3 regions of the Mesorhizobium sp. M1406 genome follow, and region 2 is predicted to be linked to each of the others. Evidence: predicted binding sites of a transcription regulator. Region 2 holds the regulator's gene; each other region holds the start of a gene.

Region 1 (3,277 bases), on a different contig from region 2:
TGCCTTGCTAAGATCAAAGAGACTTTGGAGGAACGAGGATGAAAATCGACGGCGGCTGCCATTGTGGCGCCATCACCTACGAGGCGGAGGTCGACCCGGAGAACACCGGAATCTGCCACTGCATCGATTGCCAGCAACTGACCGGAACGGCTTTTCGCGTGACCGTGGGCGCGCCGGAAGGCCAGTACCGGATCACCAAGGGTGCGCCAAAGGTCTATATCAAGACAGGATCGAGCGGCGCCAAGCGCGCGCAGGGCTTTTGCGGCGAGTGCGGCTCGCATCTCTACGCCACATCGGTTGGCGACGGGCCGAAGGTTTATGGCATCCGGGTCGGCACGGCGCGGCAACGTGAACAACTGGTCCCGAGAAGGCAGAGCTGGCATCGCTCGGCGCTGCCATGGCTGCCGGAATTCCCGGGTATGGCGACCAAGGAAGAGCAGTAGGGGCGGATCCGGCGCCGTCGCTCAGTCGTCGCCTTCGACGACCCTCAGCCTGAGCTGTCCGGTTTTCGAATCGGCGACGCGGGGGCTCGCGTCGACCTTCGCAGCGGGAGCCCGTGACGCCGCGTCCGCGGCGGCATCGCCGTCGGGCTGCGCGCCGAATTCCAGCGCCTCGATCTTCTGGCCGCGCTTGGTGACCTTCGACGTCGAAACCAGGATGTCGTCGATGTCCTTGGCGGACTGGCCGAAATGGACCTGCAGCTTGCGCACACGCTCGTCGACACGCGCAACGTCCTCCATCAGCCGGATGACCTCGCCCTGGATCAGATGCGCCTGTTCGCGCATGCGGGCGTCCTTGAGGATCGCCTGGATGACCTGGATCGACAGCATCAGCAGCGACGGCGAGACGATGACGACACGGGCGCGATGCGCCTTGTGGACGATCGCCTCGAAATTCTCGTGGATCTCGGCGAACACCGATTCCGACGGCACGAACATGAAGGCGGTGTCCTGCGTCTCGCCCTGGATGAGGTATTTTTCCGATATATCGCGGACATGGATCTCGATGTCGCGGCGGAAGGCCTGCGAGGCGACCTTCTGCAAGTCGGGGCCGTCGGCGGCGCGGATGGCATTCCAGGCTTCCAGCGGAAACTTCGCGTCGATGGCAAGCGACGGGGCGCCGTTCGGCATCTTCACCAGGCAATCGGGCCGGCTGCCGTTCGACAGCGTCGCCTGGAATTCATAGGCGCCGTGCGGCAGGCCGTCGGCGACGATAGCCTCCATGCGCGACTGGCCGAAGGCGCCGCGCGTCTGCTTGTTGGAGAGGATCGCCTGCAACTGCACGACCTGGCCGGCGAGCGACTGGATATTGCCCTGCGCGACATCGATGATCGCCAGTCGCTCCTGCAATTTGGCCAGGCTTTCATGCGTCGATTTGGTCTGCTCGGTCATGGTCTGGCCGAGGCGGCCGGTCATGGCGTCGAGGCGCAGGCCGATCGACTGCGTCAATTCCGCCTGCCGTGCCCCGAACACCTCGGCGATGGCGCCCATGCGGCCCTGCATCTCCGCTTGCGATTGCAAAATGCCGGCCATCCGCGCCTCGGCGTCGCGGGCATGGTCGGCGGCTTCGGCCGCGGCGACGGCGCGCGCCTTGGCCGATCGCCACAGCGCGATGACGAGCGCCACGAACAGGCCGAGGAACAGCAAGACGCCGAAGGCCAGCGCATGGCCGAGCGTGATCGTGGTGGCGCCAAGCCGGGCGACAGGTTCGGAAAGGATGGTGGTCAGATCATTCATGTGGACAGCATAGATGATTCGCACGGCTGACACAGATCAAAACGTGAACGAGCCTCAAGCCCGGCGGTTGACGCTTTTCGCTGGAGGTCTTAGGTGGAACGCCATGCCGATCAAGCCGCTCATCATCCTTCCCGACCCCATCCTGCGCCAGGTTTCCAAGCCGGTGGAGCGCGTCGACGCGCCTTTGCGCAAATTGGCCGACGACATGTTGGCGACCATGTATGACGCCCCCGGCATCGGGCTGGCCGCAATCCAGATCGGCGAGCCGCTGCGCATGCTGGTGATCGATCTCGCCAAGGAAGACGAAGAGCCGGCGCCGCACGTCTTCATCAACCCGGAAATCCTGGAGAGCGCCGATGCGCGCTCCGTCTACGAGGAGGGCTGCCTGTCGATCCCGGACTACTACGCCGAGGTCGAACGCCCGGCCTCCGTGCGGGTCAAATATCTCGACCGCGACGGCAAATTGCAGGAGTTGGAGGCAGAGGGCCTGATGGCGACCTGCCTGCAGCACGAGATCGACCACCTCAACGGTGTCTTGTTCATCGACCACATCTCGAAGCTGAAGCGCGACATGGTGGTGAAGAAATTCAAGAAGCTCGCCAAGGACAAGGCGCCGGGCAAGCTGATGGGATAGGGCTGGAGTCCACTCCAGGCCTGATGTCGGCGGCACAGCACCAAATGGAGATGCCGATGGCCGACATCCTGATCAGAGACATTCCCGAGCCTTTGAAACGCGAAATCGAACTGGCGGCACACAAGGTCGGCCAGAGCCTGTCGGACAGGGCCATCGATCTTTTGCGCAAAGGCATGGCTGCGGAACGGCGATCTCAGCAGGAGCTGAGCCTCTCGGCATAGGACGCGATTCGCTCGGCTTTCGTCGCTGAAAGCGCAATTGGCGATGAATACGCCGAGATCATGGACACAATCGAAGCGGAAAGGAAAAGCGACCGTGGTCGCCCGCGACTTTGACGGCCTTGACCTGAAGATCATAAACCCGTTTGAAGCGGGTGCCTGAGCCGGCTCACGGCGCGAGCAGAAGATAGGATATCGAAAGAAAAATGCCCCTTCGCGTCATCTTCATGGGCACGCCCGAGTTTTCGGTGCCGACGCTGCACGCCATTGCCGAGGCCGGTCACGATGTCGCCGCCGTCTATACGCAACCGCCGCGCGCCGCCGGACGGCGCGGACTGGAACTGACGCCGTCGCCGGTGCAGCGCGAGGCGGAGCGGCTGGGCATCGAGACGCGCACGCCCACATCGCTCAAGAGCGAGGCCGAGCAGGCCGCCTTCCGTGCCTTGCACGCCGATGTCGCCGTGGTCGTCGCCTATGGCTTGCTGCTGCCGAAGGCGGTTCTGGACGCAACCCGGCTTGGCTGCATCAACGGCCATGCCTCGCTTCTGCCGCGCTGGCGCGGCGCCGCGCCGATCCAGCGCGCCATCATGGCCGGTGACTTGGAAAGCGGCATGATGGTGATGCGCATGGAAGAGGGCCTGGACACTGGCCCGGTCGGAATGGTTGAAAAATGTACCATCGAACCCGAT
Region 2 (3,277 bases):
GGTCGTCATGCCTTTCGCAGTCCTCAGCGCACTGGCGATGCCATTCGGCGCCGACGGCCCCTTTCTTTATGTAATGGGCAAAGGCCTGACGGCGATGATCGCAATGTCCGGATGGATTTCCGAGCGTTCGCCAGTCGACGCAATCGGCTTGATTTCGCGGCAGTCTGTCCTCCTGGTGGCGATTGCCCTTGTCATCGCGACGATGGCGACGACATGGCTGCGGCTGGCAGCTCTTCCTTTCGCGCTTGCCGGCCTGCTGACGGTCTCGGACACGCGCGCACCCGACGTGCTGATCTCGGAGGACGCAAGGCTGGTCGCGTTGCCGATCGGCGGCGGCGAACTCGCGGTCAGCCGGGCCAGGCCGAACGAATTCACCGTCGACAACTGGAAGCGTGCGCTGACATCCGAAAGCATCATCGTGCCGGAGGTGTTCGACGAAGGCGACGGTCAATTCGACGTCGCGGATGCGGCTGAAATGCCGCCGGGAGCACCGTTCTATTGCACTTCAGGCGTTTGCGTCGCCAGGCATCCGTCCGGCGCGTTCATTGCCTATGTCGAGGACCGAAAAGACACCTGGAAAGCCTGTGGTTTCGCCGACCTGATCGTCATCAATGACGCGACGGCCTATGACGCCTGTCACAACCCGCTGGTTCTCGTTATCACCAAACGGCAACTGGCCCGCAAAGGCAGTGCTGCCGTCTTCTTCGATCGCCAATCGGCGACCGCGCCGGCGACAATCAGCTTCGCCGTGGACAGGCCATATCGGCCCTGGCACGCGCAACGCAAGTTTTCACGCGAGGCGAGGGGACTGCCGCCCTTCAAGAGACCCGAGAAGCCAGTCGTTGAACCGCAGCTGCCTTAGTAGCGGCGGATCAGGCCAACGAGCTTGCCCTGCACCTTGACCCTGTCTGGCCCGAAAATACGGGTTTCATAGGCCGGATTGGCGGCTTCGAGAGCAATCGAGGCGCCCTTGCGGCGGAACCGCTTCAGCGTCGCTTCCTCTTCATCCACCAGCGCCACGATGATCTCGCCAGGGCTCGCCGTATCGGCATTGCGGATGATGACGGTGTCGCCGTCGAAGATGCCGGCCTCGATCATCGAGTCGCCCTTGACCTCCAGCGCATAGTGCTCGCCGCCCATGATCATGTCTGGCGGCACCGAGATCGAATGCGTCTGGTGCTGGATGGCATCGATCGGCACACCGGCGGCGATGCGCCCCATCACGGGGATCGACACGGCGGCGACCACGTCGTCGTCATTGCCTGCTGAAGACATCCGCGAAGACGCTGGCCTGATCTGCCGGCCAAGGCCGCCCTGGCCGAGACTGGCCTGACCAAGACTGCCCTGGATGACGCTTGGAGAAAACTTCTTTGCCGCGTTGAGGCCGGGTGCGATCGAGTCCGGCAGCCGCAGCACTTCCAGCGCGCGTGCCCGGTTGGGCAGCCGGCGAATGAAGCCGCGCTCTTCCAGTGCCGTGATCAAACGATGAATCCCGGATTTGGAGGCAAGGTCGAGCGCCTCCTTCATCTCGTCGAAGGATGGCGGAATGCCGCTTTCCTTCAGGCGTTCATGGATGAACATCAGCAGTTCGTGTTGCTTGCGCGTCAGCATGGCGGCCCCCAGGTACCTGAAACCAGAATCGGAAAAACAAACCCAGAACAAACACTATCTGTTCCAGTTGTGTTCCGCAACTGTTTAAAGTTTAATGAATTTATTAAGGGGGTCGAAATTATTGGCGCTCGCCAGCGGGCCTCGTCGACGACTGTATGCCGTCACAATGCGCTTGCCGGCATTGAAATTGTTATGGTTAATGGGCTGTGGCCCACCTTGGCTCAAGCCTGGCATGAGCTGCCCATGGATCCGCGACGGGCGCATTTCCAGCTTTCCGGGCGTTCGTTTGCCGTGAACGAAACGAAGCCAAAATGCCAACCTTGGTTAATCTATTGCAGCCTGCGCTGGCTACCAGCGGCGAACGCATTCGCGAGCCGAAAAATTCGTCCTCCGTCATCCGACCTGGGGGCAAGACGCGACGACAGATCGTCGGGACGGCCGCGTCAGGTTACGGCCTCCTTGACGGCGAAACGCTGGTCCTTCCATGCACTCGTGCGCAGAATGTCTTCCAGCACCTCGACCGCCAGCCACACGTCCTTGTAGCCGACATAGAGCGGCGTAAATCCGAAACGGATGGCTGACGGCGCGCGGAAGTCACCGATCACGCCGCGCTCGATCAGCGCCCGCATGATTTGATAGCCCTGATCGTGAAGGAACGACACCTGGCTGCCGCGCTTGGTCGCATCTCGGGTGCTCTCCAGCGTGAGACCATAGGCGCCGCACTTCGCTTCGACGAGCTGGATGAACAGTTCGGTCAGCGCGACGCTTTTCTTTCGCAATGCCGCCATGTCGACGTCGTTCCAGATGGCGAGCGCACCTTTGAGCGCCCGCATCGACAGGACCGGCTGCGTGCCGCACAGAAAGCGGCGGATACCGGTGCCGGCAACATAACCCCGTTCGAAGGCAAAGGGCCTCGCATGCCCCCACCAGCCGCTGAGTGGCTGGCTGATCTCGCCGTGGTGGCGCTGGGCGGCATAGATGAAGGCTGGCGCGCCCGGACCGCCGTTGAGGTATTTGTAGGTGCAGCCGACAGCGAAATCAGCATTTGCATGATCGAGCTCGACCGGCAGAGCGCCCGCGGTGTGGCAGAGATCCCAGACGATCAGCGCTCCGGCCGCATGGGCCTTGCGCGTCAGCGCCGTCATGTCGCGCAGTTCACCGGATTTGTAATTGACGTGGTTGACCAGCACCACCGCGACGCTTTCGTCGATCAGCTCCTCGATGGTTGGCGCGTCGACGCCCGCGAGGCGCAGCAAGGCGCCATCCCGGGTCGAGGCCACGCCTTCGGCGATGTACAGGTCGGTGGGAAAACTGTCACCCTCGGCGACGATGGCCAACCGGCCGGGCCGCATCTCCATCGCCGCATGCAACACCTTGTAGATGTTGGTCGACGTCGTGTCGCAGACGACGGTCTGGCCGGCCGCGGCTCCGATCAGGCGTCCAAGCTGATCGCCGAGTTCGATCGGCATCTCGAACCATCCGGCTGTATTCCAGGCCCGGATGAGATCCTGGGCCCATTCCTGGGTCGCCGCTTGCTGCAACTCGCCGAAAACGGCATGTGATGCCGCCCCAAGTGAATTGCCGTCGAGATAGATCACCCCCTCTGGCAAAATGAAACGATCGCGCATGGCACGCAGCGGATCCGTGGCATCCATCGCTTCGATCG
Region 3 (3,277 bases), on a different contig from region 2:
GTCGATGACCTGGCGGGGCTGATCGCCGGCGTCCAAATGAATGTGCTCGAATTCCACGTCTGGGGAAGCCTTCGCCAGCAGCCAGACTTGCCGCACCGGATAATCTTCGACATCGACCCCGACGAGGGCCTGGGCTTTGGTGACGTCAAGCAGGCCGCGCTCGACATCCGCGGCGTTCTCGAGGCACTCGGCCTCCAATCCTGGCCGCTGTTATCAGGTGGCAAGGGCGTCCACGTGGTCGTTCCACTCGTTCCCGAGGCCGACTGGGAAGCGGTCAAGGGCTTCTGCCAGAACCTTGCCGAACTGCTGGCCCGCACCGATCCGTCCCGCTTCGTCGCGAATATGAGCAAGGTGAGGCGCAAGGGCCGTATGTTCATCGACTATCTGCGCAACGGACAGGGCGCCACGGCAATTTGCCCGTGGTCGACGCGGGCCCGGTCCGGTGCATCCTGCGCCGTACCTGTCACTTGGGTTGAACTGCCGACATTCAAGAGTGCCAGCGCATTTGACGTTTTCACTGCCGCCGCTCGGGCTCAGGTGTCCGACGCCTGGGAGGGCTATTTCGATGTCGAACAAACGCTGACAGAGCGGATCCGAAAAGCAGTCCGATAGCTGCAGCCAGTCCTAGATCGTCAGCGACATCTGCCGATCGGTCTCGGCTCGCGTTCCGCTCAGATTTGAAACTGTCACCCCGAGCAGGCGGATTCCCTTCGCGATCGGAAACAACTGTTCGAGGAGTGTGCCGCTGACGGTCGCTAGGTCGGCTTCGCCCTCAATGACGCGTCCGATCGTGCGGCTGCGCGTGATCTGCTGGAAGTCGGCGAATTTCACCTTCAATGTCACCGTGCGACCTTGGATCGATCTTTCCTCGCAATAGCGCCAGACCTTGGCGACCAATGGCGCCAGCTCCTTGCGAGCACTTTCGAGGTCAAACAAATCGCTCGCAAAGGTGTCCTCGGCCCCCACGGACTTGCGCTCGCGGTCGGCCCGCACCGGACGTTCGTCGATACCGCGCGCGATCCAGTAATAGTAAGGACCCGCCTTCCCGAATCTCTCCTCGAGGAACGCCAGGCTCTGTGCGCGCAGGTCGGCGCCGGTCTCGATGCCGAGCCGAGCCATCTTGTCGGCGGTCGCCGGGCCGACACCATGAAATTTCCGCACGGGCAACGCCTCGACAAAAGCCGGCCCTAGCTTCGGGGTGATGACGAACAGTCCGTCGGGCTTGTTCTGGCCGGAGGCGAGCTTGGCCAGGAATTTGTTGTAGCTGACGCCGGCCGAGGCCGTCAGACCGGTCTCGGCCTTGATCTTCGCGCGGATCATTTCCGCGATTGTCGTGGCGACCGGAATGCCCTGCAGATTGTGTGTAACGTCCAGATAGGCTTCGTCGAGCGAGAGCGGCTCGATCAGGGGCGTATGCTCGGCGAAGATCGCGTGGATCTGCTGGGAGACGGCCCGGTAGGCGTCAAAGCGCGGCGGCACGAAGATCAGATCAGGGCATTTGCGTTTCGCCGTAATCGAGGGCATGGCCGATCGCACCCCGAATTTTCTAGCCTCGTAGCTCGCAGCGGCCACTACACCGCGCGCCGCCGAGCCGCCGACTGCCACCGGCTTGCCGCGCAGGTCCGGATTGTCGCGCTGTTCGACCGAGGCGAAGAAGGCATCCATGTCGACATGGATCATCTTGCGAAGGATGGCCGTGCCCTCCCGCGGTGTATCAGCTTCTCGGCTTTTGTCGCTTCCCTCGCCCACTTCGTCGTCCCTGCATCACCCGGCACATCAATAGACCGCAACTCGATCGAGTGCAGTCTGGGATCAACTCTCGCAGCGGCGCAACGAGTCCGATTGACTCTCGGACACCAAAGAGAACAAATAAGGAACATATCAGCCCCGAAATCCATTGGGAAGACAGTTTGAGAGTGTTTCGTTTATGGGTCAGCCGGCCGCCAGCCCTGCTATCGCCGCACTTCGCGAGCGAATCGCGCGCCTCGAAGGTGGGCCGGCGCGCAATCGTGCCACGCTTCCCTTCGGCGTTCCCACGGTCGACAAGGTCTTGCCGGGAGGCGGGCTGGCGCTCGGGGCGCTGCACGAGGTTGCCGGCGGCCGCAACGGGGCGATCGATGGGGCGGCGGCGGCGCTTTTTGCCGCCGGCATTGCAGCGCGCGCCAAGGGCAAGGTGCTCTGGTGCGTCACCCGGCAGGACCTCTTTGCCCCTGCGCTCGCCCAAGCCGGGCTGCTGCCCGGTCGCGTCGTCTATGTCGAGGCCGGCGACGAGGCCGCCGTGCTCGCCTGCTTCGAAGAAGGGCTTCGCCATGGCGGTCTAGGCGCCGTCGTTGCCGAACTGGCACGTCTCTCCATGACCGCCTCCCGCCGACTGCAACTGGCCGCCGAAACCACGGGCGCCATCGGCATCGCTATCCGCCGTTGGCGACGACAAACCGAAGCGACCGATTTTGGACAACCAACCGCCGCGGTCACCCGCTGGCGGGTCACCGCGCTACCCTCCCGTCCCTTGCCGGTCCCCGGTATCGGCCGCGCTCGCTGGCAGCTCGAACTGATCCGGGTGCGGGCGGGAGAAAGCGCCGATTTTGAAGTGGAAGCCTGCGATGACAAGGGTCGTCTCGCTCTATTTTCCGACCTGGCCGACCGATCGCCTGCGACGCGCAATGGGCCAGTCCGCGCCATCGGCTGAAACCCCGGTCATCATGCTCGGCCGGCAGGGAAACCGGCGGCTCGTGCTGGCCGCCGATGCGGCGGCACAAGCGGCCGGCCTGCGCGTGGGCATACCAGCGAGCAAGGCGCAGGTGCTGGTGCCCAACCTGCAGAGCTTCGACCTGGATACAGCCGCCGATGCCGAGGCCCTCGATAGAGTGGCGCTCTGGTCGCTCCGCTATGCCCCGATCGTCGCGGCCGATCCGCCCGATGGGCTCATCATCGACACCACGGGTGCCGACCATCTGCATGGCGGGGAGGGCACGATGATCGAGGGGCTGGTGTCCCGCATGGCAGCCTCCGGCATCGCGGCACGAGCGGCAGTCGCCGATACCTGGGGCGCCGCCCATGCCTGCGCGCGCTTCCTAGCCCGACCGACCTTCGTTGCGCCGGCCGGGCAAGCCGCGGCGATCGTGCGGGAGCTCCCGATCAGCGCCCTGCGGCTTCCCAGCGATATCGTCGAAGGCCTGCTCACGCTCGGTTTCGAACGGGTGAGTGAGGTCGAGGCGGCGCCGCGCGCCTCTCTGACCCTACGCTTCGGCCCAGAGCTCGGCCGCCGTCTCGACCA

What was found. The regulator LexA, encoded in region 2, represses DNA repair genes until DNA is damaged. The targets are predictions, from matches to a motif close to TGTTCNNNNTGTGTTCNG.
Region 1: a site for LexA is predicted at 1,769-1,786, ahead of NKH03_RS21220 (DNA recombination protein RmuC). Genes of this name have one in related genera too.
Region 3: a site for LexA is predicted at 1,862-1,879, ahead of dinB (DNA polymerase IV). Genes of this name have one in related genera too.

The regions. Positions count from the first base shown of each region.
Region 1 covers NZ_JAMYKW010000027.1:30,572-33,848, reverse strand. Annotated here, with positions in the region: gene NKH03_RS21225 (GFA family protein) at 39-443, shown strand; gene NKH03_RS21220 (DNA recombination protein RmuC) at 465-1,736, opposite strand; gene def (peptide deformylase) at 1,840-2,370, shown strand; gene NKH03_RS21210 (hypothetical protein) at 2,427-2,591, shown strand; gene fmt (methionyl-tRNA formyltransferase) at 2,795-3,277, shown strand, end outside.
Region 2 covers NZ_JAMYKW010000015.1:40,806-44,082, reverse strand. Annotated here, with positions in the region: gene NKH03_RS15215 (ComEC/Rec2 family competence protein) at 1-862, shown strand, start outside; gene lexA (transcriptional repressor LexA) at 859-1,611, opposite strand; gene kynU (kynureninase) at 2,055-3,277, opposite strand, start outside.
Region 3 covers NZ_JAMYKW010000059.1:13,221-16,497, reverse strand. Annotated here, with positions in the region: partial or broken gene ligD (DNA ligase D) at 1-612, shown strand, start outside; gene dinB (DNA polymerase IV) at 625-1,680, opposite strand; gene NKH03_RS28840 (ImuA family protein) at 1,928-2,689, shown strand; gene NKH03_RS28835 (Y-family DNA polymerase) at 2,604-3,277, shown strand, end outside.